Regions from separate parts of the Paenibacillus sp. FSL P4-0081 genome, predicted to be linked through region 1. Evidence: riboswitches for the same ligand, from Rfam matches in the RefSeq annotation. Region 1 holds a riboswitch; the other holds the start of a gene.
What was found. A riboswitch is a leader RNA that binds a small molecule or an ion and turns the genes downstream of it on or off. The one in region 1 is predicted to bind glycine.
Positions count from the first base shown of each region.

Region 2: linked by a shared signal. The riboswitch ahead of gcvT (glycine cleavage system aminomethyltransferase GcvT) and the one ahead of P40081_RS35365 (amino acid permease) in region 1 are both predicted to bind glycine.

Region 1 is NZ_CP009280.1:8,280,139-8,287,369, forward strand. Features, by position in the region: gene P40081_RS35350 (methyl-accepting chemotaxis protein) at 1-20, opposite strand, end outside; gene P40081_RS35355 (DUF4386 domain-containing protein) at 240-947, shown strand; gene P40081_RS35360 (Crp/Fnr family transcriptional regulator) at 904-1,500, opposite strand; gene P40081_RS35365 (amino acid permease) at 1,564-2,940, opposite strand; glycine riboswitch at 3,091-3,170, opposite strand; gene araA (L-arabinose isomerase) at 3,636-5,060, opposite strand; gene P40081_RS35375 (L-ribulose-5-phosphate 4-epimerase) at 5,101-5,796, opposite strand; gene P40081_RS35380 (xylulokinase) at 5,800-7,231, opposite strand, start outside.
Region 2 is NZ_CP009280.1:7,768,684-7,775,914, forward strand. Features, by position in the region: gene uvrB (excinuclease ABC subunit UvrB) at 1-1,710, opposite strand, end outside; gene P40081_RS33160 (flagellar motor protein) at 1,892-2,680, shown strand; gene P40081_RS33165 (OmpA/MotB family protein) at 2,677-3,570, shown strand; gene P40081_RS33170 (hypothetical protein) at 3,655-4,287, shown strand; gene gcvH (glycine cleavage system protein GcvH) at 4,421-4,813, opposite strand; glycine riboswitch at 4,998-5,093, shown strand; glycine riboswitch at 5,097-5,196, shown strand; gene gcvT (glycine cleavage system aminomethyltransferase GcvT) at 5,283-6,404, shown strand; gene gcvPA (aminomethyl-transferring glycine dehydrogenase subunit GcvPA) at 6,404-7,231, shown strand, end outside.

The DNA.
Region 1 (7,231 bases):
GAGCGGATAATGTTCTTCATGGATGTGGGTTCTCCTTCATTAAATCACTTCATTAAATCGCTTCATTGCACAGTACAGAAATATCTAGATTAAGGTTCGACATTTTTCAATGACTATCCTTTATTCAAAAACTTAATATTTAAAATTTAATCATGTCCTCTTAACTTAAGTCAATGAAGCCCTGCAGGCGCCTTAGTACAATATAACCACAATCAATAATCAATCAGGGGGTTATGCTAATGTCTGCTGCAGTGGCTCGAACCGGGGGAATATCGCTCATTGTAATGGCGGTTGCCGCCGCGCTCTCGTACGGATATGTCCAAGGGAGTCTGGTAGTGGATGGAGATGCCGCTGGTACCTTCGCCAATCTTCAGGCCTCTCCGTCGCTGTTCAGGGCCGGGATTCTGGGCTGGGTACTGATTATGGCCTGTGATGCGGCAGCTGCCTGGGCCTTATATCTGGTGCTGAAGCCTGTGCATCCGGGCCTGTCCCTGCTGGGAGCATGGCTGCGCCTGGCTTATACGGCAGTGTTGGGGGTTGCTGTCTCCAGTCTGATCGTGGTATCACTTCTTACCGGTAACAGGGAGGTTGCGCTTTCCGGCTTCACACGAGGGGAGCTGCAGGCGGAGGTCATGCTTCATCTTCATGCTTTTGAAGCGGTATGGTCGGCTGGTTTGATTCTGTTCGGGGGGCATCTGCTGATTATAGGTGTGCTGGCGGTATGTTCGGAGAATATTCCGAAGCCCGTCAGTGTGCTGCTGCTGCTGGCAGGCTTCGGCTATATTATGGTTCATCTGTGCGGCACACTTGTGCCCGGGTATGGAGAATTCCTCCAAATCATCAAATGGGTGTTCATGCTGCCGATGACCGCAGGGGAGCTGGGGCTTGGCATCTGGCTGCTGTTCAAAGTCCCGGCTGCGCGTGTTCGCGCTCAAGCCGCTTCTTAATCCGGCTGAGCGACTCCGGTGTCATCCCGAGATAGCTGGCCAGCTGATGCTGGGGGACGCGGCTGATCAGGCCGGGCCTCCGATGCAGCAGTGCCTTGAGGCGGTCTTCGGGGGATGCCGCAATGAAGGCGGCGAATTCCGCCTGCACCTGTCCGAAATTCTCCTCGATCATCCGGCGTGTCATCAGCTCCAGCTGCGTGTGTCTGGCGTACATTTCCCTCTCGGTATTCAGCGCACCGACAACCAGTACGCAGTCCTCCAGACAAGTCAGGCTGTATTCCGACGAGGCATCCTCTTTATGCGCATTGAAGATAGCGATCGCCTGCTCCTCTGTGTAGAAATTCGAGGTGATGTCGCGGCCTGTGACGTCAACACTATGCTGCCGTACGCATCCTTTTAACACGAAATAGCAATGACCGGGAACCTCCCCCTGCCTAAGCAGCGTGGCTCCCTTGCTGTATTCCTCAACAAGAATCTCCTCCAGAATGGCCTGCTGCTGCTCTTCACTGAGGGAGGTCAGCCGGGTCATATATTGGAGTAATCTATGCTTCATGTTTCGGATTCCTCCTTATAACGCTACTGACAACATGTCAGTAGCGTTTGAACATTCTTGCACTCATGTATTGATTATACTAACATCGGCATCACTTTTCTCCTTCTTGCTCCGCATGGAGTACAGGACGAACAACAGAATGAACCATAGGGGCGTAAACAGCAGCGCCGGACGGGTATCATCTGCGAACAGCATAATGATCAGAATAGCAGCAAACAACGTTAATACCGCATAATTAATGACCGGTGTGAACGGTGCTTTGAATTTGGACGAGGCATGTAAGTCCGGGCGGTTCCTCTTATATTTGATATGACATACGAGCACAACCCCCCACACCCAGATGAAGCAAATGGCACTGATCGTTGTAACGATGCCGAAGGCCTGGCCCGGAATAAGCTTGCTAAGCAGCGCCCCGGCCGATATAACTATTGTAGAAATAAATAAAGAGTTAGCAGGCACATGATTTCGGTTCAGCTTGCCGAGCTGCGGGGAGGCCTGATTCCTTCTGCTCAGATTATACAGAATCCGGCTGGTTGAGAACATCCCGCTGTTGCAGGCGGAAGCTGCTGAGGTTAAGACGACGAAATTGATAATGCCCGCAGCAACCGGAATCCCGACCAGGCTGAAGGTTCGCACAAAAGGACTTTCAGCTGCACTGAGCTGGGTCCACGGGTTAATGCACAGCAGGACGAAGAGCGCGCCCACATAGAAGAAGAGAATCCGCAGAGGAATCTTGTTAATCGCCGAGGGGATATTTTTCTCCGGATCTGCTGTTTCTGCGGCTGATACACCCACAAGCTCCACACCGACATAAGCGAACACAACCATCTGGAAGGAAAATAAGAAGCCCTTGACACCATTCGGGAACACACCCCCGTGCTCCCAGAGATTGCGGACGCTCACCGATCCCGCATCCGTCTTGAACCCGATGACCAGCAGAATGATTCCCAGGCCAATTAAGGCAAGAATCGTGACGACTTTGATTAGCGCAAACCAGAATTCGAGTTCGCCGAAGCTTTTGACCGTTAACAAATTGAGTCCTAACAGGATAATCAGGCAGATGACAGCCGGCACCCACTGCGGGATATCGAACCAGTACTGCACATAGACGCCCACTGCAATCACATCCGCCATCGCCGTCATAATCCAGCAGAACCAGTAGGTCCAGCCTGTAATGAACGCAGCCCGCGGCCCCAGATAGTCTTCAGCAATGTCCGTAAAAGATTGATATCCCGCTTTGGAGAGCAGCAGCTCACCCAGCGCCCTCATCACAAAAAACACGGCAATTCCCACGAGTAAATACGTGATCATAATGGACGGGCCGGCCTGCTGAATCGCTCTGCCTGATCCCAGGAATAACCCCGTACCAATCGTGCCGCCGATAGCGATCAGCTGTACATGACGGTTCGCCAAATCTCTCTTTAATTCTGTCTGTGCCATTGCCTTTTTCCCCCTTAATGTGTACAACGCTATGCTGCCAAATAACATAAAAAAGAGATTGGATATCATCCAATCTCCCGGTTCATAAGAATATCAAAATAAGCTACCTGCGCCGCTGACCGTAATTAATCAGCATAACAAATACAAATTCCGTACTCTTCTGTCCTTTTGCCTGAGATTGTGAACCCTTCGGCGCTGCGGTCTCCCGCAGTCTCTCCAGAAGCTGCTCCTGCTATAGTGTGATCCATAGCAATCATAGCCCGTGTGATGTATTAAATTGGTGAAGCGTTAATGCATTCTGATATTCTAACATATTACTCGGCATGTGAGTATTGAACAGTGATAAAAGTCTCCTACCTATGGCTAGATGTCTAGGGTGCGCTCCTGCACTACAGCGGCATAAATGTTGTACGTTTTGCAACTTGGATGCGCAGATACCCGGTTGTTTAGATAGATTGTTGTATGAAATACAACAATTTCCACGCTAAACCGTATGAAGGAGGAGAAATGCTGCCTTTTGTACAACAATTTTCGATTTAGTCCAATTTAATGAAGCGAATGTTGTATTTTGTACAGGATTTTAGAAAATCACGGGCACGGAGGATGAGTTTGCCGGTAATACCTTGGCTCTGCATTAAAAAAAAGCAGACAGGCAAAAGCCCATCCGCTCATTTGATCCAACATTATTCCGCTATTTATTTAATGATTACATAATCCAGGCCAACCAGCTTGGCGTAGGTTACGATCTGATCTGTAGTCAAGTTGAGCGACACCACGGTATGGTGACCGCCGCCGTTCTCGATCCATGCCTTAATTCCATCCTGGAAGTTAGGCTTCACCTGCCAGAGCACGCGGGCCACCGGAAGATTCGGAGCCGGAACCGTCGGCTCGAAGGCAGTAACTTCATTGATCAGCAGCTTGTAATGAGTGCCGAAGTCAGCCATCGATACCACGACGCCTTCGCCAGCCTTGCCGTCGAATACGAGACGGGCCGGATCTTCGCGGTCGCCGATACCCAGCGGAGACACAAGCACCTTCGGCTTGTTGCTGGCCAGGCTCGGGTCAACCTCAAGCATGTGGGACTGCAGAATCGCTTCCTGTCCGGCAGCCATTTCGTAGGTGTAATCTTCCATGAATCCGGTGTTCAGGTTGTGGCTCATCACCTTCATCAGGCGGTCCAGGGCCGCTGTCTTCCAGTCCCCTTCGCCGGCGAAGCCGTAGCCTTGTGCCATCAGACGCTGAACGGCAAGACCCGGAAGCTGCTTCATGCCGTGCAGGTCTTCGAAGTTCGAAGTGAACGCATTGTAGTTGCCGGCATCCAGGAAGCGTTTGAGGGCAATTTCATAGCTGGCCTGTACCTTCACGCTGGCTTCCCATGCTTCTTTGCTGTATGAACCGTAATCGAAATCATATTGCTCTGCATATTCAGCGAACAGCGCATCAATTTCTTCTTCCTTCACTTCGTTTACATACGCAACCAGGTCGCCGATCCCGAAGTAATCCACGGTCCAGCCGAACTGAATCTGGGCTTCTACCTTGTCGCCTTCGGTAACGCCCACGTTACGCATGTTGTCGCCGAAGCGGGCCACTTTGATGTTGAAGCTTTCGTTATACGCAACGGCAACGTCCATCCATTCGGCAATTTGCTTCTGGACTTCGGCGCGTTCCCAGTACCCTACCACCACTTTGTTCTGTTTCTTCAGGCGGGCATTGATGAACCCGTATTCACGGTCGCCATGGGCAGCCTGGTTCAGGTTCATGAAGTCCATATCCAGTGTAGCCCAAGGAATGCTCTCATTGTACTGTGTAGCCAGGTGCAGAAGCGGCTTCTGCAGCAGCTTCGTGCCGCGGATCCACATTTTGGCCGGGGAGAAGGTATGCATCCAGGTAATCACACCGGCAACCTCGTCACGGTAGTTGACTTCTTTCATGATCGAAGTGATTTTGTCTGCACTGACCGCCAGATCCTGCAGCACCAGCGGATAAGGCAGCACACCGCTGTTATTGAGGGCATCCGTCATCTCCTGTGCATGAGCTTTAACTTCACCGAGGGCTTCTTCTCCGTACAGATGCTGTGATCCTACAACAAACCAGAATTGCTTAGCGCTTACTGTTGACATATTATTTCATCCTCTTCTCTTGGATAATATATAAATCAGATTATTTCTGACCGTAATAAGCGCCTTTACCATGCTTGCGCAGATAGTGTTTATCCAGAATCCGCTGCGGCAATTCTTCAGCGAAATGGTTCAGCTCGCGGGCAAAATGGTTCAGCTTGGACACTTCCTCCAGCACCACGCTGTTCATCACTGCATCATGGGCATTCTTCCCCCAGGTGAACGGGCCATGGCCTTTCAGCAAGACGCCGGGAACTGCCATAATATCAAGGCCCCGCTGTTCAAAAGTCTCAATGATCACGCGTCCGGTCTCCGCTTCATACCCGCGGTCAACCTCCTCCTGCGTCAGGAAGCGTGCGCAGGGTACCGCGCCATAGAAGGTGTCGGCATGTGTCGTGCCCATTACAGCAACATCCAGCCCGGCCTGCGCCCAGATGGTCGCCCAGGTCGAATGCGTGTGCACGATGCCGCCGATTTCTGCATAATGCTTGTAGAGTACGGCATGGGTCGGTGTATCCGAGGATGGTCTCATCTCCCCTTCAACCACGTTACCGTCGAAATCCACTACGACCATATCGCTAGGCTTCATTTTGTCATAGCTGACGCCGCTTGGTTTGATGACGAATACGCCTTTCTCACGGTCAACTGCGCTCACATTGCCCCAGGTGTATTTGACGAGTCCATGCTTAGGCAGGTCCAGATTGGCCTCGAATACCTCTTCTTTCAGTTGCTCCAACATAGGTTAACCCCTCCCGTTTTCTACCAGATGATCTACAGCAGCCTGCTCGATCGCGATCCCTGCAGTATAACGTTCCATGAACAGCTCGAAGCCCTTCACATCAGCCGCATCCGGATGGATGATTTGTCCTTCCACATCCTTAAATACCTTGTGGTCAAGGAAGTCATCAAGACGCTCCTGCTGTGCTTTGTTCTGCATGTAAGAGGCCAGAATCGCCATCCCCCATGCGCCGCCTTCTCCGGCTGTTGCCATGACCGAGACAGGGACGTTCATTGCAGCGGCCACGATTTTTTGCCCGACAACAGGAGTTTTGAATAATCCGCCGTGAGCCAGAATGCTGTCGATCGACACTTGCTCCTGCTTGGTCAGAATATCCATTCCGATCTTCAGCGCGCCAAAAGCGGAGAATAAATGCGTCCGCATGAAGTTGGCCAGATTGAAGCGGCTCTCCGGTGAGCGTACAAACAACGGCCGGCCTTTCTCAATCCCGGTAATATTCTCCCCGGAGAAATACCCGTAGCTCAGCAGACCGCCGCCATCGGCATCCGCCTCCAGTGCCTTATTGAACAGGACACTGAACAGCTGGCCGGGATCAGACTTAAAGCCCATTGCCTCCGAGAATTCACGGAACAACCCGATCCAGGCGTTGAGATCACTGGAACAGTTGTTGGCATGAACCATGCCGACCGGACTGCCGTCTGGAGTAGTAACCATATCAATCTCCGGATATACGGCTGTAAGATCCTTCTCCAGCACGATCATTGCAAACACGGAAGTGCCTACGGAGATGTTACCGGTCCGTTTGCGGACACTGTTCGTAGCAACCATACCTGTTCCGGCGTCGCCTTCCGGAGGACACAGCGGAATACCCGGCTGCAGCTCCCCGGACGTATCCAGAATTAACGCACCCGTTTCTGTTAATAGCCCCGCCTGCTCGCCCGCAGTATACACTTTAGGGAGAATATCTTTCAGCTTCCAAGGGTAGCCCTTATCTGCAATAAGTTCATCGAACTGTGCAACCATCGCTGCATTGTAATCCTGCGTGGCCTCATCTATCGGGAAAACCCCCGAAGCATCGCCGATCCCGATCGCCTTGCTGCCGGTCAGCAGCCAGTGAATATACCCGCCCAGCGTTGTTACGAACTCCGCCTGAGGCACATGCTCTTCCCCGTTCAGTATCGCCTGATACAGGTGCGCTATGGTCCAGCGTTCAGGGATGTTGAACTGGAAGACCTCCGTTAATTCTTTGGCCGCAGCACCGGTTGTTGCATTACGCCAGGTCCGGAACGGAACCAGCAGCTCACCTGCGCTGTCAAAAGCCATATATCCGTGCATCATTGCCGAGAACCCGATAGAACCGACGATCTTAAGCGTAATACCGTATTTCTGCTGGACTACCTGCTTCAGTTCACGGTAAGCCTCCTGCAGGCCCTTG
Region 2 (7,231 bases), 510 kb from region 1:
CATCGCCTTCTCCATGGAATCCGTAATGCGGTCGCCGTACAGAATGACACGTCCATCAGAGTTACGGGCCGCCCGGCCGATGGTCTGAATGAGTGAACGCTCGGAGCGGAGGAAGCCTTCCTTGTCAGCATCTAGGATGGCGACAAGGGAGACCTCCGGCAGGTCAAGACCTTCTCTTAATAAGTTAATACCCACCAGTACATGGAACGTACCGAGCCGGAGATCACGCAGGATGGCCATCCGCTCCAACGTCTTGATATCGGAGTGCATATACCGCACCTTAATCCCGATTTCCTTGAAGTAATCGGTCAGATCCTCGGACATCTTCTTCGTAAGTGTTGTAACGAGTACACGCTCATCACGCTCTACACGGTCACGGATTTCGCTGATCAGATCATCGATCTGTCCCTCTGTAGGGCGTACTTCGATGATCGGGTCCAGCAGGCCGGTAGGACGGATAATCTGCTGCACCATAGTATCGCAGTGCTCCATTTCGTATGGTCCCGGTGTAGCAGACACATATACAATCTGGTTCACTTTCTCTTCGAATTCCTCGAACTGCAGCGGCCGGTTATCCAGCGCGGACGGGAGGCGGAAGCCATGCTCCACCAATACTGTCTTACGCGCACGGTCACCATTATACATAGCCCGGATCTGCGGCAGCGTTGCATGGGACTCATCAATAACAATCAGCATATCATCCGGGAAGTAATCCATTAAGGTATATGGAGTCGCTCCCGGCTCACGGAAGGTAAGCGGGCCGGAATAGTTCTCGATACCGGAGCAGAAGCCCACTTCCTTCATCATCTCAATATCGTACCGCGTCCGCTGCTCCAGCCGCTGGGCTTCCAGCAGCTTGCCCGCATCACGAAGCACGGCCAGCCGTTCCTCAAGCTCCCGCTCAATGTTGATAATAGCTACACGCATCGTTTCTTCCTGGGTGACAAAGTGCGAAGCCGGGAAGATCGCTATATGATCGCGCTCACCAATCAGCTCTCCTGTGAGAACATCAATCTCGGTAATGCGCTCTATCTCATCTCCGAACAGCTCCACACGGATCGCATGCTCCCCCTGTGAAGCCGGGAAGATCTCGACCACATCGCCGCGTACCCGGAACGTCCCGCGTACGAAGTTAATGTCATTGCGCTGGTACTGGATCTCCACGAGCCTGCTCAGAATCTGATTGCGCGGCTTCTCCATCCCTACCCGCAGTGTCAACAGCATACTTCCGTATTCCTGCGGCGAACCGAGGCCATAAATACAGGACACACTCGCAACAATAATAACGTCACGCCGTTCGAACAGCGAACTGGTGGCGGAGTGCCGGAGCTTGTCAATTTCTTCATTTATGCTGGAATCTTTCTCTATGAAGGTATCGGAGGAAGGAATGTACGCCTCAGGCTGGTAGTAATCGTAGTAACTGACGAAGTAGTCAACGGAATTGTTCGGGAAAAATTCTTTGAACTCACTCGCCAGCTGCGCCGCAAGCGTCTTGTTGTGCGCAATGACCAGCGTCGGGCGGTTCAGTTTGGAAATCACTTGTGCGATGGTAAAGGTCTTGCCTGTACCTGTCGCTCCCAGCAGCGTCTGGTGCTTCTTGCCCTGCCGGATGCCGTCCAATAATTCTTCTATGGCATGAGGCTGATCGCCCTGGGGTGTATACTCGGACTCCAGTTCAAATGTCTTTGTACTGACGACAATATCACTCATTTGCCCGTCTCCCCTCTATCGTCTAAAATATATGAATATATTATAATTGTAGCCCTAATAGTTGCCTATCCATACCGTACTGAAAAATATGGAAGATAGGAATACACGTTCCCGTTTATTATACAGCGTTGCCCAGATTGATGCAAACCATAATATATAGAAATTTAAGGAGCTTGAACTTATGGATATCACTTCAATTATCGGCCTGCTGGCAGGCATTGCCGCAATGATCGGCGGCTTTCTCTGGGAAGGCGGAAGCTTATCCGGCCTGCTGCAGCTGAACGCCGCGCTGATCGTATTCGGCGGCACCCTTGCCGCTGTACTCATCAGTTTTCCGGCCTCCAGATTACGCAGCGTCCCGGCGGCTCTGCGCCTGGCATTCGGCAGACATCCCGACACCACCCAGGAGAAGGCCGAAGAGCTGATCTCCATGGCTGCAATCACTCGGCGCGGGGGTGTGCTTGCGCTGGAGAAGAGAGCGGAGGAGCATCCGGATACCTTTACCCGCGAAGGGCTGTTTCTTATTGTCGACGGCACCGATCCTGATCAGGTCCGGCAAATTCTTGAACTGGAGATGGACGCCAAGGAACTGAAGTATGAAGGCTATGCCAAAATCTTCGAAGCCGCCGGCGGCTATGCTCCGACTATGGGCATCATCGGCACCGTAATGGGATTAATACGGGTACTGAGCAATCTGACGGATCCCTCTAATCTGGGGGCCTCGATCGCTGTAGCTTTTACAGCAACGCTCTATGGCGTAGCCAGTGCTAATCTTATATTTTTACCCATCGCCTCCAAAATCAAATCCCGCAGCCAAAGCGAACTGGGCAGCATGGAGATGCTGCTTGTCGGTATCCTGTCCCTGCAGAATGGGGATCATCCGCATCTGGTCCGCAAAAAACTGACCGCCTTTATTCCCGATGCCTCACCTAGACGCAGCAGCAATAATAACCCGGGAGACCCGCTATGAGACAAAGAAACCGCCGCCAGGGACGTAGTAGAGGTAAGGAGAACCGGGACCGCTGGATGATTACCTATGCGGATCTGATTACGCTTCTGCTCATTTTTTTCATCATCCTGTACGCCATGAGCAGTCTGGATACGCAAAAATACGCGATCGTTACCGGTTCATTATCTGATACCTTTAAGAGCGGCAGTCCTGTGCTTGAAGGCGGAAATGGAGTGCTGGATGGTAATCAGGGGAACACGGGAGCCGCAGTCTCGAATGAACAGGAAGCAGGCGGAAGCACCGGTGGCGGTCTTTCTTCCGGGGGCAATGTGAAGGAGAATGGTTCGAACGGAACCGGGACGGGCACGGATACCTCCGGGCAAAACGGGGAGACTGCCGAACACCAGCCTTCGGCGCGTGAGCTCGCTTTTCGTGAGCAGGAGGCCAAACTGGCCGCGCTCATGGGTGTAATCACCAAATACGTGGAAGATAACAACCTTGGGGAGCAGATCTTTGTAGCGGATAAACCGCAGGGCATTGCCATCACGCTTAGCGACCGGTTCCTGTTCGATGCCGGCAAAGCCGAGCTGAAATCACCTGCCTTCCCGGCACTGCGCCAGCTCTCCGGCCTGTTCCGCGGAATCGGTGCCACGATCAGCATCGAAGGCCATACCGACAATGTCCCGGTAACCGCCGCTTCAGATTACACGGATAACTGGGAGCTATCCGGCGCCCGCGCACTCTCTGTGCTGCGCTTCTTCCTGGATAACGAGGGGCTTAGCCCCGATACTTTCCAATATGCCGGTTACGCGGATACCAGACCTGCTTACGATAACACTACCGTTGAAGGACGGCAGAAGAACCGCCGGGTCGAACTTATTGTCCTGCGGCAGCTTCAAGAGGAAGAATAACACGTATCTGCAAGCGAATCAGCTCAGAGATCTGCAGATGAGAAGGCACGGCAACCATTTGCTAGTATAAGGAGATTGAACGCTATGCAGACTACAAACGGAACGACACCGGACGCCACCCGTTTTCTCTATTTTCTGCGGCAGCTGGTTTCGCTGATCATGATTGTTTTTGCCCAGGGAATAATTACCTTTTTCATTGGTTTATTATCTGTATTTATGATGTTCTTCTCCTCCGATTACTTCTGGGGGGACCTGGCCCATGTGTATCCTCCCGATAAACTGATGTATATAGGCATTGACTTCCTTATTGCCGGCGCAGCCTTTGCCCTGCCCTGGCTCGGGGTCTGGTGGATGCTGTACGGTTTGTCCGAGGATGGACGCATCCGCTGTTTCCCTCTTCTTTTACTCTTCGCTTATCTGACATTTGTGATCCTCTTTCTGCAGATCAATCCGGTCTATAACCCGGAAGCCATGATCCCTTCCTCCGCCGGGGAATCCACCTTTCTGGTCTGTATGGGCATGTCTGCCGTGGTGCTTTTCCCGTTTTATTCGGCCGGTGTGTATTACTTCGTGCTCAAACCCAATACCCGTCCCAGAAAAAGATACCGGTTCCTATTGCTGTGCCTTATCTTTGCCGTTGCGGGTCTGGCTCTGCTCCCCGCCCTTTGGCACTTGGCTCCCCGCATTTATCCGGGGCTGCTCAGCTTTCCGGAGTGATACAGAAACGCAAAAAGACAGACCTCTCACATTAGTGACATCTAATGTAATAAGAGAAGCCTGCCGTGTTCATCTGTCCGTAAATCCAGTTCAGTCATCTATTCTAATAATCCGGGTACATAAACGGTTGAAACTATTCCCCAACCAATTCCTTATAAGCAGCCGCATCCAGTAGGCCGGAACCTGCCTCGGCAAACTCACCGTCAAGCTCCAGCTCAAAAATCCAACCGCCGCCGTATGGCTGATCATTGATCAGCTCCGGACTGGATTCGAGTGCGTCGTTGATCTTGGTTACCTTGCCGGATACCGGCGAGTACAGCTCCGACACCGTCTTAACAGACTCGATACTGCCTACGCTGTCGCCCGCGGAAATGGCTGCGCCGACTTCCGGAAACTCAACAAACACGATGTCGCCCAATAAATGCTGCGCATGATCCGTAATTCCCACACGTACTACGCGTCCTTCACCCTGCTGTGCCCATTCATGCTCTTCGCTGTATAGCAGGTTGTCCAACACTTCACTCATTTCCAAGCCGCCTCTTTTCCACATTTGGAGTTCTAAATTTAGTTATAGCCTAAGTTATGACCTTGCCTAATGTCAATATAACTGACAGGAAAATTAAATTTGTCATCTTTTTGACGTTTTTTGATTGACAGCGTGCTTGTAAACCCGGTTTAATGGAGTCAGTAGAAAAACATATGGTTTGCGAATGATGGCATAGGGAGAGACTGACCCTCAGGGGCAGCGCCGAAGGAGTAAGCCCGGGATGGGTGAATCTCTCAGGCAAAAGGACCTTTGCCGGACGCATCTCTGGAGAGCATCCACAGCCTGGACAACAGGAAACGGATCACCAACGGGGAAACCTGCGGGCATAATAGCAGGGTAACTCTCAGGTACAAAGGACAGAGCGAACGTCTATTGATGCATGTTTGATGTGCATTGATGGACTTTCGCCTGTCCTTTTTTGCATGTAAACAGACTAAGGGGTGACACGATGGAGTCTTTGAGAAGAACGCCTTTTTATGATCTCTATGCCGCTTATGCGGAGTCCAGATGCATTGATTTCGGCGGCTGGGAGCTGCCGGTGCAGTTTACTGGCATCGTTAAGGAACATGAAGCGGTCCGCCAGCAGGCCGGACTGTTCGATGTATCGCATATGGGTGAATTCATGGTTGACGGCAGCGGCGCTGAAGCCTTCCTGCAGCAGTTGACCACAAATGACGTCAGCCGCCTTGCAGACGGCGCGGCGCAGTATACCCTGATGCTCTATCCGAGCGGCGGCGTAGTAGATGATCTGCTCGTCTACCGCCTGGGCCATGAGCGCTATATGCTCGTCGTGAACGCCTCCAATATCGACAAGGACTTCCAGTGGCTGCAGGAACATCTCACCGCTGAATTCAGCGGTGTCAGCCTGAAGAACGTCTCTGATGAGACGCTGCTGCTCGCTCTGCAGGGTCCGCTGGCTGAGACGATTCTGGCCGAAGTTACCTCTGCCCCGCTCGCAGAGCTGAAGCCCTTCCACTTCATCGAACACGCCGAGGTCTGCGGCGTATCTGTACTGCTCTCCCGCACCGGCTATACCGGGGAGGACGGCTTTGAGCTGTACGCCCCGGTCCACACAGCGGCTGCACTCTGGAATGGTCTGCTGGCCGCAGGCGCGCCGCATGGCCTGACCCCTGCCGGACTGGGCGCACGCGACACGCTCCGCTTCGAAGCCAAGCTGCCGCTGTACGGCCAGGAGCTCTCGGCGGATATTACGCCGCTCGAAGCGGGTGTCCAGTTCTTCGTGAAGCTGGACAAAGCGGATTTCATCGGCCGTGATGCCTTGCTGAAGCAGAAGGAAGCCGGTCTCCCGCGCCGCCTTGTGGGGCTTGAAATGATCGACCGCGGGATTCCCCGCTCCCATTATCCTGTATATGCCGACGGTGTGAAGATCGGTGAAGTCACAACCGGTACCCAATCCCCAACGCTGAAGCGGAATCTCGGACTTGCCCTGCTGGATGCTGCCTATACTGAGATCGGCACAGAGGTGTATGTGGAGATCCGCGGCAAGCAACTGAAGGCTGCCGTGATCAAAGCCCCGTTCTACAAAAAGAGCCAAGGAGTGAAGCCGTAATGAAGCACCGCTATCTGCCTATGACGGAGCAAGACCGCGCAGAAATGATGGAGACTGTCGGGATTCAGTCCATCGATGAGCTATTCGCTGATATCCCTCAATCTGTCCGCTACCAGGGAACGATGCCGATGTCCGGCCCGCTGGACGAATATGCGCTGCTGCGCCATATGAAGGGTCTGGCTGACAAGAATGCCGACTTTGATACCCATGCCAGCTTCCTTGGCGCCGGCCTCTATGACCACCACATTCCTGTTGTCATTAACCATATTATTTCCCGTTCGGAATTCTATACTGCCTATACCCCTTATCAGCCGGAAATCAGCCAGGGCGAGCTTCAGGCAATCTTCGAATTCCAGTCCTATATCTGTGAGCTGACCGGTATGAAGGTCGCCAATGCCAGTATGTATGACGGCGCAACGGCCTTCTCCGAAGCAGCCGTGCTGGCCACAGGCGCCACGAAACGCAAAAAGCTGATTGTCTCCCGTACGGTTCATCCGGAAGCCCGCCAGGTGCTGCGTACTTCGGCCAATGCCTGGGGCCTGCAAATCGTGGAAATCGATTATAAGGACGGGGTTACCGATCTTGCCAAGCTGGCTGAGGCCATTGATGCCGATACTGCCGCCGTTCTGGTCCAGTCGCCCAACTTCTTCGGCGGCATCGAGGATCTGCGCCAGATTGAGCCGTTGATCCACGCCGTCAAGGGATTGCTCGTGGTCAGCGCGAATCCCATTGCACTCGGCGTGCTGGAAACGCCCGGCAAGCTGGGCGCCGACATCGTAGTCGGCGATGCACAGCCGCTGGGTATCGCTGCATCGCTCGGAGGACCA